Regions from separate parts of the Fictibacillus iocasae genome, predicted to be linked through region 1. Evidence: predicted binding sites of a transcription regulator. Region 1 holds the regulator's gene; the other holds the start of a gene.
What was found. The regulator LexA, encoded in region 1, represses DNA repair genes until DNA is damaged. The targets are predictions, from matches to a motif close to CGAACATATGTTCG.

Region 1 (8,088 bases):
CAGCAAAAAATCCGGAACAACCGCGCGGCCGATCCTTTTGCTTTCTGATTCGATCATCCAGTATGGGCTTTCTTCGAGATCTCTCAGGCGGTGAAACAACTGAGCTTCGAAATCCTTCTGTGTCGCCGGATTTTCACCGATCTGGCCGAAAATGGAGCCCTTATGCCTTGCCATCTTTTCCATATTGACGACCGGCAGCCCTTTTTCCTGCAAGGCAGAAAGGATATCTGTTTTCATTGTTCCGGTAAGCCCTTCAAGCACGATAATCGGTTTTTGAGATGATTCTAATGAAGAAAGGTATGCATCGATCTTCTTCCGATAAGAACGTATGCCGCCTTCTGCTTGTTTGCACGGCAATCCCATCATCGTCATCGTAACCGCGATGCTTCGGCTTCTCATCCCTCCCCTGGCACAGTAAATCGTCAGCTGTTTGCTAGGATGCTCTTTCGAGAGATTCGTAATGGCTTCATAAATAGCCGGAAGTTTCAATGATACAATCTCGATGCCTCTTTTTTTTGCGGCTTCTTCGCTTACTTGTTTATATATCGTACCCACTTCCGCTCTTTCCTCGTTAGAGAAAATAGGAAGATTGACAGCTCCCGGCATCCGGAAATCTTCAAATTCCTGAGGTGACCTGACATCGATAAGACTGAACTGATCGGGGTTATTTAAAATCTCATCGATTGTTGCTGTATTCAAACTGTGCTCGATCATTTTCAAGCCCTTCTTTCACTATAGAAAAAGCACCCGCAAATGCCGGGTGCTTTTGTCCACTTTATTTCATCTGCTTGTTCATCGCCTGCATCATTTGATTGATTTTCTTCTGCGACGGTTTTTGTCCCATTTGCATCATCATAACACGCAGCATGTTTTCATTAATAGGCGGGTTCTTTTGCAAGTAGCTCATCATGTATTTGCGGGCGATGAAAAATCCAATCGCGATTCCTGCAATTAAAGAAAGAACACCCACAAGGATGTATAACCAAGTCATTTCAAAACTTCCTCCTTCATGTTGTCTAGCACTAGTTTACTATAAATCATAGTGCTGGTACAAGATGGAGGCAAAATATTTACGCGCCGTAAAACGAGTTTAGTTTTACAGGGAAAAGCCAGCCGTATTTTTTCGCCTCAAAATCCATTGCGAGAAACCGTGTTTCCACTTTCCGCAACAGTTCAAACATGGTTGTTTCAGCGTCAAACGTGCCTCTGCTCTCGAGCATTAAATAATCACGGTTCAAATAAAGGTGGACTTCGCTTTTGGACAGGGTGATGGAAAACACATTTTTTCTTGTGTCAAAGCTTGAACCCGGTACAGATAATCGCCATAAATAACTCATAAGCTTTTCTGCTTCGATCGGCAAAGTGATATAAGCGGTCTGTTTTTGCGCGATGCTTCTTTTATCTGCGTTCTTGCTTTTTCTTTCCTCTAAAAACAAAGAAAAAATTTTGGACTCTTTTCCATAAAATTCGTGAGCCACATCTTCGCGAATCTTATACAAAAAATATCCCCGCATGGCCCTGTCCTCCTATAGCTTTTTCATTATTATACGCGATAATCCCTCGGACGGCTTGTCTAAAAGCGGCGCGAAAATGCACTAGTTTTGACGAAAAAAGAGTCTCCAAAGACCTTTCCTTCAGAGACTCGTTATTTTTCTCTATTTCATTAATGCTTTTACCCGGTTCACGACGTTTTCTGGAGTAAAGCCATATTCTTTAATGATTGTCGCCCCAGGTGCTGAAGCACCGAAAGAATCGATCGCCAAAACATCGCCAGCGTCGCCGACATATTTATGCCACCCTAGAGAAGCTCCCATCTCAATTCCTAATCTGATCTTCACGTCAGAAGGAAGCACTTCTTCCTTATAACCAGCGTCCTGTTTTTCAAAACGGTCCCAAGAAGGCATGGATACGACTGAAGCTGCAATATTTTCTTTCTTAAGAAGCTCTTGAGCCTCTACTGCAAGGCTGACTTCCGAACCTGATGCTAAAAGAAGGACATCTGCTTTTCCTTCAGCTGGTGAAACCACATAAGCCCCGCGTTTGACACCTTCATATGCCAGTTCTTTTGTAGAGGAAAGAATCGGTAAATTTTGGCGGGACAACACAAGCACAGTAGGCTGGTCAGTGTTTTCTATCGCAAGTTTCCAGGCAGCATTAGATTCATATCCGTCTGCAGGTCGAACGACAGAAAGGTTAGGCATCGCCCTTAATGAGCTGAGCTGCTCGACAGGCTCGTGTGTCGGTCCATCCTCGCCTACTGCCACACTGTCATGTGTCAGAACGTAGGTAACCGGAAGACCCATTAGCGCAGAAAGCCTTACAGCCGGACGAAGATAGTCTGAGAACACAAAGAACGTACCGCCGTAAACTTTAAGGCCTCCGTGAAGGGCCATGCCGTTCAACGCTGCCGCCATTCCGAACTCACGCACGCCAAACCATATGTTGCGCCCACTGTAATCGTTTCTTGAAAAGTTTTTCTCATCTTTCATGAGCGTGTTGTTTGATCCTGCAAGGTCAGCCGAACCGCCGAATAACGCAGGGACCTTTTTAGAAAGTGCGTTGATGGCAGCACCTGAAGTGGCACGAGTCGCAATCGGCTTATCGAAATCTGGCATGTCACTATCCCAGTTTTCAGGAAGCTTCCCAGCAATCGCCGTTTTTAATTCTGCTGCAAGTTCCGGATGCTTATCTTCGTATGACTTAAAGAGTTCATCCCACGCTTGCTGTTTCTTTTTCCCTTCTTCTTTTAATGCTGCAAAATGCTCTGTAACTTCTGAAGGTACGTGGAAGTCTTCTTCAAACGTCCATTTATATGCTTCTTTCGTAAGCTTGATCTCATCAAGACCAAGCGGAGAACCGTGAGAAGCCGACTTTCCTGATTTGTTCGGTGATCCATGGCCGATTACCGTTTTCACTTCGATCAAAGCTGGTTTCGATGTGTCGGCTTTAGCCGCTTCAAGCGCTTTTTCAATTGAATCCAGATCCGTACCGTCTTCTACGAAGAGAACTTGCCAGCCGTATGCTTCAAAGCGCTTTTGAATATCTTCTGAGAATGACATATGAAGATCGCCGTCTAATGAGATGTCATTTGAATCGTAAAGAACAACAAGACGCCCAAGGCCAAGGTGGCCGGCTAGTGAAGCGGCTTCAGATGAAATGCCTTCCATCAAGTCACCATCACCGCATATGGAGTACGTATAATGATCAATAACATCCATGCCGTCTTTGTTATATTTAGCCGCTAAATGGCGCTCTGCCATCGCCATTCCGACAGCCATAGCAAGGCCTTGGCCAAGAGGCCCTGTGGTCGCCTCTACACCAGCCGTGTGGCCAAACTCAGGGTGCCCAGGTGTCTTAGAGCCCCATTGACGGAACTGCTTTAAATCGTCAATTGTAAGACCATATCCAGAAAGGTGCAGCAAGCTGTACAGCAGCATGGATCCGTGTCCTGCTGAAAGCACGAAACGGTCCCTGTTAAACCATGCAGGGTCAGCCGGGTTATGGTTCATGAATTTCGTCCAGAGGCTGTAAGCCATTGGTGCCGCACCCATTGGCATGCCCGGGTGTCCGGAGTTGGCTTTTTCTATACTGTCGATCGATAATGTGCGAATCGTATTGATGGATAATGTATCAATTTCTCTTGCCAATTCTATCATCCCTTCGTATGTATGCATTTTTTAGAATTACATCATATCTATTATCTCATATAAAAACAAGAAAAACAGTTATAGCACGTTGATTATTGTTTGCAACTATGCATCTCATCATACAAAAAGAAGCCTGTAATATAACACAGGCTTCTTTAAAATTTATTCCGCTTTATTAAGCGAGTCCTGGAAACTCACACATCATTCGGTCGCTGTCTTGATCATAATCCATTTTCATGTTATCGACGAGCCATAGCTCATGAGGCTTCACAAAGAAACGAAGGCCCTCTACTTCTTGAACATAATCCTCTTCACCCGGGGTGCCTGGAGCCGCTCCGAGTGAGAATCCGCCGCTGTCGCCGCTTCCTGCATACTTCACGAACAGCCGGATGCCTTCCTTCGCCCCAAGTTCCATATCCCTGTACAGTGCTGCTGCATTACTCGAAATTGAAAATGCCACAATATCACCCTTTCATGTGTTGTTATATAACAGTATATACTTTTCAGAAAATTATGCAACAAAAAAATCCGCTTCTGCACAATGGCATCTGCGGATTTTTTCTTAATGCTTGATCTGACCTTGATTTTTACTCTGCTTTAACTTTTCAGGTGTTACATCCTCACCGTTTGGATCCACAAACGTGATGGACTGAAGATCTGTAACAAATGACTTTCTGAAAGTCTGGATGTATTCTTTTCGAAGAGCTTTTTGTTCGTTGCTTTCTTCTATAGTCAATCCGTCTTTTTTTGCTTTATTCGCCAGTGCGTTTATACGGTCGATTTTTGTTTTTGGAAGCATCATCAACACTCCTTTTCATAGCATCCCTTTATTGGCTTCATACGTCCAGCCTGAAACAACGGTGATGCACTTCCACTATCGTACAAAAAATCGGCGGTTATGGCTACTCTTTTGCTTCTGTTTCCATATATTCAATATATCTTCTATTCACAGTCGCTTTTGAAATATCGTATCCAAGGCCGTTCAACGTTAAAGCAATATCTTTAAACGTGAGCTTTTTTTCTCTCAGCCGAACAATTTCCAATATAGGCGCTTCTTTCTTCTCTCTGCCGCCCTGCCTTAAATTGTGCAGATTTTTTTCCGGACGGTAGCCGTTCTGAACCGCTTTTTTCATCCCGCGGCGGATTTTCATATTATGCAGCTTGCGCTGATATTCCTCAACTGCCGAAACAATCTCAAACACCATTTCATCTGCTTCAGACAGGTTGTATTCTCCTGATCCGGCATAGGTATAAATTTTTTTGTTGAACTTGATCAAATGGTGCAGGATAGCCATCTTTACCTTTCCTCTTCCGATTCTTGTTTCGTCTTGGATCAGCAGACAATCGAATTCGCCTTCTCTGGCCATATCGAGCACTTCAAGCATGCCATCGCGATCTAAGCTGAATCCGCTCGCTGTTTCAGAAATAACCGCTGTCACGTTCAAGTTATGCTGCATGGCAAGTTCCCGCAGTTCTTCAATCTGCCTCTCTAACGAAGACTCTTGCTCCTCTTTATCTGTACTTACACGGGCGTAAAGCACCGCGTTCCGTTTATCACCTAGCTGCTCTTTACCGGAATGATCAGCTTCTGCCCAGGAACGAGCTTCGCTGTATGTAGATTGTTTTTCTTTTCTACCCATGAAATAAACTCCCTTGCTTCTAATGAGTGCTTATGCTGCAGCTTTTCAGAGATGCTCCAAAGAGATTCACCCTCTTGTACTGTCACTGTTTGGTAATGGTTTTCTTCTGCAGACAAGTCAGCTGCTGAAAACACCATAAGCCCTGCCACCATTATAAAGAATAAAATATGAAGTATGCCATTTTTCATTTTTAACCCTCCTGCCGAACGTTCGTTTGTATTTGTGATCTTAATTTATCACAGAACATTTGTTCGCGTCAACTTTTTTCTCGAACTTATGTTTGTATCCTTAGTTTTCCCATGCTATACTTTTTTTAAGAGATTTCAGTAAATGAGGTGGCGTCATGTCTAAATTATCCAGAAGACAGCTTGATATCCTGGATTTCATCAAGCTGGAAGTCAATCAAAAAGGCTATCCGCCTTCTGTTAGGGAAATTGGTGAAGCAGTGGGACTTGCATCTAGTTCTACAGTGCATGGCCACCTGGCACGATTGGAGAAGAAAGGGCTCATAAGAAGAGACCCAACAAAACCAAGAGCCATTGAGGTACTCGGTCTGGAAGATAACTTCGAGGCAAATAAAAGCATCCAGATCCCTGTCATCGGGAAGGTAACAGCTGGTCTTCCAATAAGCGCGGTGGAAAATGTGGAAGATTATTTCCCTCTCCCCGAACATATGGTAGGAGATGATCAAGTTTTCATGCTTAAAGTTGTTGGTGACAGTATGATCGAAGCTGGCATTCTCAATCATGATTTGGTCGTTGTTAAACAGCAGCAGACAGCGAACAACGGAGACATCATTGTTGCGATGACAGAAGACGATGAAGCTACAGTAAAGCGCTTTTTCAAGGAAAAGGATCATATTCGCCTTCAGCCTGAAAATTCATCGATGGCCCCTATCCTGCTTCCTTCTGTAAAAATTCTCGGGAAAGTTATCGGTGTTTATCGAACAATCCACTAAAAGAACCGCCATTTGGCGGTTTTTTTCTTTAAGAATGCATAACTTGTTGATGAGGCTGGCTTAACGTCTTGGCGACAGCCAGGTATTCTATACATGCTTCTTTTCTTTGGACGATTTTCGTCATTTAAGAAAAGAAGCATTTTTGTTTTAAATTTACGGTTAAGGGTATTTATTGAAGGTAATTTCAATAGAGAAAGAAAGGTTGGTAAGATGTGTCCAGTATATACACGCAATCCATGAAGCTTAAATCGGTACATAACTTTGAAGAAGCGGCACAGAACATTCTATATTTCATGAGCAAGCTGATCAATATTAACACTTTATTCGTGGCAAAAAACGATAAACAGGTGAATGAAATTCAGAAAGTGCTCAACCGTGAAGAGATTCTATTAACAGAAGGCACCATTCTCCCCTTTGAAGAAACCTTTTGTAAAATAAGTGTCGACCATGGCCATGAAATATTGACCATTGAAGATATAACGGAAAACCGCCTTACAAAGCACCTGGGTGTTACGACTAACTTAGGGGGAGGCAGCTTCATCGCCATACCCATCTATTACGAAAATGGCGAGAACTATGGAACGATATGCGGCCTTGATAAGAACAAGCTTCAATTTACCGATCAGCATATCGAACTGTTTCAAACGATGTCATCGTTATTAACATATGTTCTTGAACTGGATCGTGCGAATAAAGAGATAAAAGAGCTGTCTGTACCAATCGTTCCGTTAACCAAAGGTGTAGCCATATTACCTGTGATCGGAGAAATTAGTGAAACTCGCGCAGAAATCATTATCCAAACTACTTTGGAGAACTGTATTCAACGCTCACTTGATCATATGATTATTGACTTGTCCGGAATCAGCGATATTGATCAAAATGTGAGCGGGCACTTGCTGAATATCGTGAAGCTGTTAACATTAATCGGTGTGACACCGATCCTTACCGGCTTCAGACCTGACCTGGCAATAAAAACTCTCGACACGTCTATGGACTTTAAAAATATTATCATCGTTAATAATGTGGAAAGTGCCCTTTCCCATATCGGATTCACTCTTAACCGGAATCTTTAGAGAGAAAAACCCCTGATGCGTCTGCATCAGGGGTTTCTACTCTCTTAATACATGCTCATATATTGTTCGCGTTCCCAAGGGTGAACTTGTGTGCGGAACATATCCCATTCGATCTCTTTTGCTTCGATAAAGTGTTCTGCAGCATGCTCACCGAGAGCGTTCATCATGATTTCATTTCTCTTCAAGTTTTCTAGAGCTTCTTTTAATGTAGCCGGAAGATCTTTAATTCCTGCTTCTTCGCGCTCTTCCTTATCCATCACATAGATGTTGCGGTCGATCGCTTTAGGAGCCTGAAGCTTGTTCTTGATTCCGTCAAGACCAGCTGAAAGCAGGAGAGCCATCGCCAAGTAAGGGTTAGCCGTTGGATCTACACTGCGCACCTCAATACGAGTTGAAACGCCGCGCGAAGCCGGGATACGGATGAGCGGGCTGCGGTTTCTCATAGACCACGCAACATAACAAGGCGCTTCGTAGCCAGGTACTAAACGCTTATAAGAGTTAACCGTAGGATTCGTCACAGCCGTAAAGTCTTGAGCGTGCTTCAAGATCCCTGCAAGGAACTGCATCGCTGTTTCACTCATGCCAGTTTCTGTGCTTTCATCATAAAACGCGTTCTCACTGCCTTTGAACAAAGACATGTTCGCGTGCATTCCTGAACCGTTCACACCAAACAGCGGCTTCGCCATGAATGTAGCGTGAAGTCCATGCTTGCGAGCAATCGTTTTGACAGCAAGTTTGAACGTCTGAATGTTGTCACAAGTAGCGATTGC
Region 2 (8,088 bases), on a different contig from region 1:
GAGATGAAGAAAAAAGTGCGAGGAGATGATTACAAGATTGAGATACTAAGCCGCGATAAAAAAATCATCAGCGAGTAAATGAATCACCCCCTTGGCAGCGGCACAAGGGGGTATTTTGTTTGCATGAACAAACTATTTTACTGATGATAGACAGGCTGCTTCAAATTCTTCACACATCATTCGCAACAGTTCACTACTTTTCGTTTATAATAGAGGGTATGAGTGAAGTCTGCCGCTGGTGTGCGGCAGTGAGAGGGGAATTTTGATTCATGCTTGAGTATATTCTGGCAGGTCTGCTGCCGGTATTTTTTCTGCTATTGTTTAACCGTGTCCTGTTCTCCAAATATGTACCATTATTGATTACGCTGCTGATTCTAGTTTTCGGCTTCGACGGTTTTAATCGCCCGCTGGGACAGCAGATTATTGCGCTCGTTTCGACCGCAGTAGGCTTTTGGCTCGGCCTGAAAATCTTTAAAAAACAAAATAAAAAAGTAAGATAGACAGCGGATAATTTCTGCCGTCTATTTTTTTTACTTTAAGAAAGATAACTTTTTAACAGTGAAGGAATTCGACGCAGTCAAAAAGTTTAGGAAAAAAATATAAAAAAGGGCAACTAAGGCTGACTAAAAGACAAGGCGTCAGCCAAGTTTTCTTTAATTAAAAAACGTCCCCTAGTTGGTAGGAGACGTTTTTCGCCGCTGATAAGAAATCGTGTCTTTTACGAAAAGCAACAATAGAAAGGAAACATATCCGCCGAGCACCATGATGCCCGCTTCGTCCTGGTTCATCAGCTTCATCACTACAGATAGAAGCGTGACCACATACAGCAGTCCGAGGTAGTTCTTGATCTGTCTGTCATCATAGATGGAAGTCAGCTTCGCACCCAGCTGTCCGCCGATAAGGGCACCGATAATCAAGAACGCGCCGAGCTTAAAGTCAAGCGGTGTAGAGTACGCGTACGAAATGAAGCCTGCTGTCACGATGGCGAACACGCTCACAAGGCTTGTCCCTACCGCTTTGCGCGCGGGAAGATGCATCATTGAAATGAGCAATGGCACCATGATAAACCCGCCGCCAACACCAAGCGTCGTGGAGAGAAAACCGCCTGTAAATCCGATAAATAACGCTTTTGCCCAAGAAAATCGAAACGTTCCTCTTCCGCCTTCTTGTTTTGAAGACTTCATTAACAGGGAAAGAGCAAAATAGCCGAGCAAGATGATGTAAAGAATGGGGATGACCGTCTTGTCCAGCTTTTCCGCCTCAAGCCACAATACGAGAGGATGAGCCGCCTGTGTGGCCGCCACCCCTATCACGCCAAGGACAGCAGCCGTTTTCCAAAAAATATTGTTCATTTTCAAATGAGCATACACGCCAGAAACGCTCGTGCCAATCGAATACATCAGACTCGTCCCAATCGCCGTAACAGGCGGGAACCCAAACAAAATCAGCAGCGGCGTCAAAATAAACCCGCCCCCAACACCAAAAAAACCAGACAGCACACCAATCGCCATCCCAACCAAAACATAGATACTTTCCATAATGTATCTCCTTTAGTATTAAAGGCTATTACCTAAAAATTGTTGCATGTGATCCTTAGACTCTTAAAGCATTTTTTGTATGATTGTTAAAGTAATATTCTGAATGACTTAAATCACCTTCGAATACTTCACTGAAAGTTGATCGGAGTGAAAGGTGCCGACTCCAGCGGGATGAGTGAGACAGGTGAGACCCTTCAATGGCGCTTGGCTAGCGAAGGGGCTCACCGCTCACCCCGCGGAAAGCGTGCACCTGTAACGCAGATCAACAGCTTCGCTGATTTCTTTAATAAAACAAAGTTTTCAAATGTTTATCGTTTCCTTCTTCAGTCTAACGAAAGAATAATGATTTGAAAAGTTCCCAATAATTTCTGCGAATATCTGTTCGTAAATATTAGGAAAACGCCTAATTCATATGCTATACTTTTTACAGCCATATTTTAGGAACGGGGGTACAGAACGTTGAGCAAACCGTTTGAAATTGTATCAAAATACACGCCTCAGGGCGACCAGCCAGAAGCCATAAGGCAGCTGATAGAACGGCTGAATGAAGGCAAAAAGAAAATGACCTTACTCGGTGCGACCGGTACAGGAAAGACGTTTACCATCTCCAATGTGATCAAGGAAGTGAACAAGCCGACGCTTGTGATCGCCCATAACAAAACATTGGCCGGACAGCTTTACAGCGAATTGAAGGAGTTCTTTCCGAACAATGCTGTTGAGTATTTTGTTTCGTACTATGATTATTACCAGCCGGAAGCGTATATCGCGCATTCGGACACCTATATCGAAAAAGATGCGAGCATCAATGATGAGATCGACAAGCTCCGCCACTCGGCGACATCATCTTTGTTCGAGCGCAACGACGTCATCATCGTCGCATCGGTTTCCTGCATTTACGGCCTCGGTTCGCCGGAAGAATACAAAAGCCTCGTGATTTCACTGCGCACAGGCATGGAGAAGGACCGCGACCAGCTGTTGCGTGACCTGGTTGATACGCAATACAACCGAAACGACATCAACTTCACACGCGGAACGTTCCGTGTTCGCGGAGACGTTGTCGAGATCTTTCCGGCATCACGTGATGAGCATTGTTTGCGCGTTGAATTTTTCGGTGATGAGATCGACCGCATCACTGAAGTGGATGCGTTAACCGGAGAAATACTCGGCGAACGCAGCCATGTGGCCATCTTCCCGGCATCCCACTTCGTTACACGCGAAGAAAAGATGAAGCTTGCGATCGTCAGAATACAAGCCGAATTGGAAGAACGCTTAAAAGAGCTGAACGAAGCGGGTAAGCTGTTAGAAGCGCAACGTTTGGAGCAGCGCACGCGCTATGATCTTGAGATGATGGCCGAGATGGGTTTCTGCTCAGGCATCGAGAACTATTCGTTGCATTTGACGCTCCGGCCGATCGGCAGCACACCGTATACGCTGCTCGATTATTTTCCAGATGACTCGCTTATCGTGATCGACGAGTCGCACGTTACACTGCCGCAAATTCGCGGGATGTATAACGGTGACCAGGCGAGAAAGAACGTGCTTGTTGAACACGGATTCCGATTGCCATCAGCGAAGGACAACAGGCCGCTGACATTTGATGAATTCGAGCGGTACAACAAGTTCCAGCACATTTATGTATCAGCCACACCTGGTCCTTATGAGCTCGAGCATGCGCCAGAACCGATTCAGCAGATCATCCGTCCGACTGGACTGCTTGATCCGACGGTCGAAGTGCGGCCGATCAAAGGCCAAATCGATGACCTTGTCGGTGAGATCAATGCCCGCACAGAGAACAACGAAAGAGTGTTAGTGACGACATTAACGAAAAAAATGTCTGAGGATCTGACTGATTACCTGCTTGAGCTAGGCATTAAAGTGCGTTATTTGCATTCTGAGATCAAGACGCTAGAGCGAATTCAGATCATACGCGATCTGCGTCTTGGCGTGTTCGATGTGCTGGTCGGGATCAACCTGCTGCGGGAAGGGCTCGATATTCCAGAGGTTTCGCTCGTTGCGATTCTTGATGCGGATAAAGAAGGATTTCTCCGCTCCGACCGGTCGCTGATCCAGACGATCGGACGCGCGGCGCGTAACGCGAACGGCCATGTTATCCTGTACGCTGACAACATGACTCGTTCGATGCAGGTGGCGATTGAAGAAACGCAGCGGCGTCGTCAGACACAGATCGCTTATAACGAAGAACACGGCATCACGCCGACAACGATCAAGAAAGAAGTGCGCGATGTAATCCGTGCGACGCAGGCTTCAGAGGATTCGGGCACGTACGGTACAGCCGCACCAAAACAGAAAATGAGCAAAAAAGACCGCGAAGCTTTCATCGAACGCATGGAAAAAGAGATGAAAGATGCGGCAAAGAACCTTCAGTTCGAACGAGCCGCAGAGCTTCGTGACTTGATTCTTGAACTGAAAGCGGAAGGATGATCCACATTGGCAGCCAACCAAAATTTAACCGTCAAGGGTGCTCGCGCCCATAACTTAAAAAATATAGATGTGACGGTTCCACGTGACAAGCTTGTTGTCCTGACAGGCTTGTCCGGATCCGGGAAATCATCGCTCGCATTTGATACGATCTATGCGGAAGGCCAGCGCAGATACGTAGAATCTTTGTCTGCCTATGCCCGCCAATTTCTCGGGCAAATGGACAAGCCGGACGTCGATTCGATCGAGGGGCTTTCTCCGGCCATTTCCATTGATCAGAAAACGACGAGCCGCAACCCGCGTTCTACCGTCGGGACGGTTACCGAAATTTACGACTACTTGCGCCTGTTGTTCGCCCGTATCGGCCGTCCGGTTTGTCCGACACACGGTGTGGAGATCACGTCGCAGACGATTGAGCAGATGGTTGACCGGATACTGGAATATCCGGAGCGAACGAAGCTTCAGATCCTCGCTCCCGTCGTATCGGGCCGAAAAGGCGAGCATGTAAAAGTGCTCGAAGACATCAAGAAACAAGGATACGTCCGTGTCCGTATTGATGGCGAGATGCGTGAGGTGTCGGAAGAAATCTCGCTTGAAAAGAACAAAAAGCATTCGATCGAAGTGGTCGTTGACCGCATCGTCATAAAAGAAGGCATCATGACTCGTTTATCTGACTCACTCGAAACAGCTCTGAATCTAGCAGAAGGAAGCGTGATCGTCGACGTGATGGGCGAGGAAGAGCTTTTATTCTCTCAAAATCATGCCTGTCCGTATTGCGGTTTCTCGATCGGTGAGCTTGAGCCTAGACTGTTTTCGTTCAATAGCCCGTTCGGTGCCTGCCAGTCGTGTGACGGACTCGGTGTGAAGCTAGAAGTCGACTCCGAACTCGTTATTCCCGATTGGTCGCGTTCGCTCAAGGATCATGCCATCGCACCATGGGAGCCGGTTTCATCGCAATATTACCCGCAGCTGCTTGAGAGCATCGCCACACATTTCGGCATCGACATGGAGGTTCCGGTAGAAGAGCTGCCGAAAGATCAGATCGATAAAATTCTAAACGGTAGCACGAAGGACCGCATACTTTTCACGTACCGTAATGATTTCGGACAGGTGCGTAAGAACGAAATCATTTTCGAAGGCGTGCTTTCCAATATTGAACGGCGTTACCGCGAAACGAGCTCTGACTATATTCGTGAGCAAATGGAAGGATACATGGCACAAAAGCCTTGTCCAAAATGCAAAGGCCACCGATTAAAGAAAGAAGCGTTGTCAGTCTTAATCAACGGCAAGCATATCGGTGAGACGACTCAGCTTTCCATCACAGAAGCGAACAAGTTCTTCAGCAGCCTGGAGCTGACAGAAAAAGAGCAGGCGATCGCCAAGCTCATTCTGCGCGAAATCATTGACCGTTCTGGCTTTCTTATCAACGTCGGTCTGGACTATTTAACGTTCAGCCGTGCAGCCGGGACGCTATCCGGAGGGGAAGCGCAGAGAATCAGGCTCGCGACACAGGTCGGTTCCCGTTTGATGGGCGTCCTTTACATTTTGGACGAGCCGTCAATCGGCTTGCATCAGCGTGATAACGACCGTCTCATCCGGACGTTGGAAGAGATGAGAAGCCTCGGGAACACACTGATCGTCGTCGAGCATGACGAAGATACGATGTTTGCAGCCGATTATATTATTGATATCGGTCCAGGTGCCGGCGCGCATGGCGGAACGATTACCGCACAGGGAACGCCTCAGGAAATCATGGAGGACCCGAATTCACTGACCGGACAATATTTATCAGGCAAGAAGTTTATTTCTCTTCCAGCGGAACGCCGTCAGCCGGACGGACGCTATATTGAAGTGCTTGGCATGAGCGAGAACAACTTAAAGAATGCGAACGTGAAGATCCCGCTTGGCATTTTTACTGGTGTAACGGGTGTTTCTGGCTCTGGTAAAAGTACGTTCGTCAACGAGATCCTGCATAAGGCGTTGGCGCAGAAGCTGCATAAAGCGAAGGATAAACCAGGTGCACATAAAGCGATTAAAGGTCTTGAGCATGTGGATAAGGTTATCGATATCGACCAGTCGCCGATCGGACGTACGCCACGGTCAAACCCGGCCACGTATACGGGAGTGTTTGATGACATCCGCGATGTGTTCGCTTCAACGAATGAAGCAAAGGTGCGCGGCTACAAGAAGGGACGATTCTCGTTTAATGTGAAAGGCGGACGCTGTGAAGCCTGCCGCGGAGATGGGATCATTAAGATCGAGATGCATTTCCTGCCAGACGTGTATGTACCGTGTGAAATCTGCCACGGCAAGCGGTATAACCGTGAGACCCTTGAAGTGAAATACAAAGGCAAGAGCATTGCGGATATTCTGGACATGACAGTAGAAGAGTCGGTTGATTTCTTCGCGAACATCCCGAAAATTCGGCGCAAGATGGAAACGATTCTAGATGTCGGTCTTGGCTACATCAAGCTCGGACAGTCTGCTACCACACTTTCAGGCGGAGAAGCGCAGCGTGTGAAGCTAGCGAGCCAGCTTCATAAGCGTTCGACTGGCAAGACGATCTACATTTTGGATGAGCCGACAACAGGCTTGCACGTCGATGACATCTCCCGCCTGTTGAAAGTACTACAGCGTATCGTCGACAATGGCGATTCTGTCCTAGTGATCGAGCATAACCTTGACGTGATCAAGCAGTGTGATTATTTGATTGACATGGGGCCAGAGGGCGGCGATAAAGGCGGGACTGTTGTTGGAACCGGAACGCCAGAAGAGCTCGCGAAAGTAGAAGCGTCACATACCGGACGCTACCTCGCGCCGATCTTAAAGCGCGATAAAAAGCGGATGAGTGCGAAGCTAAAAGAAAAAGAGACAGTGAAATAACGGGAACGGAAATCTGCTATCTGTAAGAATTCATATTAGAGAAATGAACTAACAAAAATGCAGTTCAATAAAATTGCCGAATGCACCTTGCATTCGGCGTTTTTTTGTTGATTGATTTGTTTTTTATCCATTTTCTAGATTGCTTGATTCGTTCACTTGCCGCATTGTTAGAAATTCAAGCACTTCCGGCAGCGGGGCAAAGATTGAGGCAAGGTGGCTGAGTCCTTTGAGTTCGGTGTATTCCGAGTTCGGGATGACTCGGTGCATGTGACGCGCATGATTTACAGGCACGCTGTCATCTTCGTCGCTGTGCCATAGCTTAACGAACGTTTTTAAGGTAGCGGGATCGAACGGCCATGGTGTAAGGAAGTTCTTATAGTCGTCGATCATGCCCCATGGAGTGCGTGTCGCTTCACTGATGGTTTTCGTGTAAATGTTGAGGATTTCCTTTGTCATGTTTTTCTTTTCGCTTGCGTGAAGCTGATCATATTGAGATTTCACGAAAGCTTCCGGGTTCTTTTGCGCATATTGCACAAACTTGCGTAAACCGTCAGGAGATTGAAATGCGCTTAAGAAGCCGATCTGGTCTTCTTTGGAATGAGATAAGAGGAGCTCACGTACATGAAGGGGTCCCATGCCGCTGATCACGGCCACTTTTTGTACTCTGTCCGGCATGTCTGCCGCACAGGCAAGCGCATAGGGAGCGCCGCCGGAGATACCGATCGTGCTGAACTGATCAATCTTTAAATAGCGCAGCAAAAGCTTGGTGTCTGTAACAACATTTTCGATCGTCCTCCCCTGCTTCGGAGTAGAAAGGCCGTAGCCTGGACGTTCTATGGCAATAATCCGAATTGGAGGAAACGGCATCTCTTTCGCCATTTCTTCGAGAAGCTGTATAAAAGGATGGACACGGGACGAAGGGGTGCCGTGAAAGAGCAGAACGGGCAGCCCATCTTTATTTCCGTAGTCCCCGAAACCGAGCGTTCTTCCGTCAGACAGAGACAGCACGTGATTTTCCATGAATAATCCTCCATTTTCAAATCGATACACATCGTAATGATGAAATGGTCTATTCCATAGTGTATTCGAGCAGAGAATATATTTTCCAAAATCATTTTACATAATATGATAAAATGACATTGTTTGGAATGGGTGTGTCTGATTGGCTATAGCTGCCTTGACGAAAGCAGGGTGGCCGTACTATCCTCTCCAGATAAAGCGTATAAAT

Region 2: the regulator LexA is predicted to act here: its motif matches at 1,910-1,923, upstream of uvrB (excinuclease ABC subunit UvrB).

The regions. Positions count from the first base shown of each region.
Region 1 is NZ_JBHTCP010000016.1:270,992-279,079, reverse strand. Features, by position in the region: gene mnmH (tRNA 2-selenouridine(34) synthase MnmH) at 1-714, opposite strand, end outside; gene ACFQPF_RS11310 (YneF family protein) at 776-991, opposite strand; gene sirA (sporulation inhibitor of replication protein SirA) at 1,071-1,514, opposite strand; gene tkt (transketolase) at 1,656-3,656, opposite strand; gene ACFQPF_RS11295 (HesB/YadR/YfhF family protein) at 3,823-4,107, opposite strand; gene ACFQPF_RS11290 (DUF896 domain-containing protein) at 4,210-4,449, opposite strand; gene ACFQPF_RS11285 (YneB family resolvase-like protein) at 4,550-5,287, opposite strand; gene yneA (cell division suppressor protein YneA) at 5,206-5,475, opposite strand; gene lexA (transcriptional repressor LexA) at 5,631-6,245, shown strand; gene ACFQPF_RS11270 (STAS domain-containing protein) at 6,458-7,318, shown strand; gene glnA (type I glutamate--ammonia ligase) at 7,363-8,088, opposite strand, start outside.
Region 2 is NZ_JBHTCP010000009.1:178,059-186,146, reverse strand. Features, by position in the region: gene ACFQPF_RS05110 (DUF4030 domain-containing protein) at 1-78, shown strand, start outside; gene ACFQPF_RS05105 (DUF2198 family protein) at 270-500, shown strand; gene ACFQPF_RS05100 (sulfite exporter TauE/SafE family protein) at 672-1,538, opposite strand; gene uvrB (excinuclease ABC subunit UvrB) at 1,998-3,980, shown strand; gene uvrA (excinuclease ABC subunit UvrA) at 3,987-6,860, shown strand; gene ACFQPF_RS05085 (alpha/beta fold hydrolase) at 6,984-7,880, opposite strand; gene ACFQPF_RS05080 (hypothetical protein) at 8,061-8,088, opposite strand, start outside.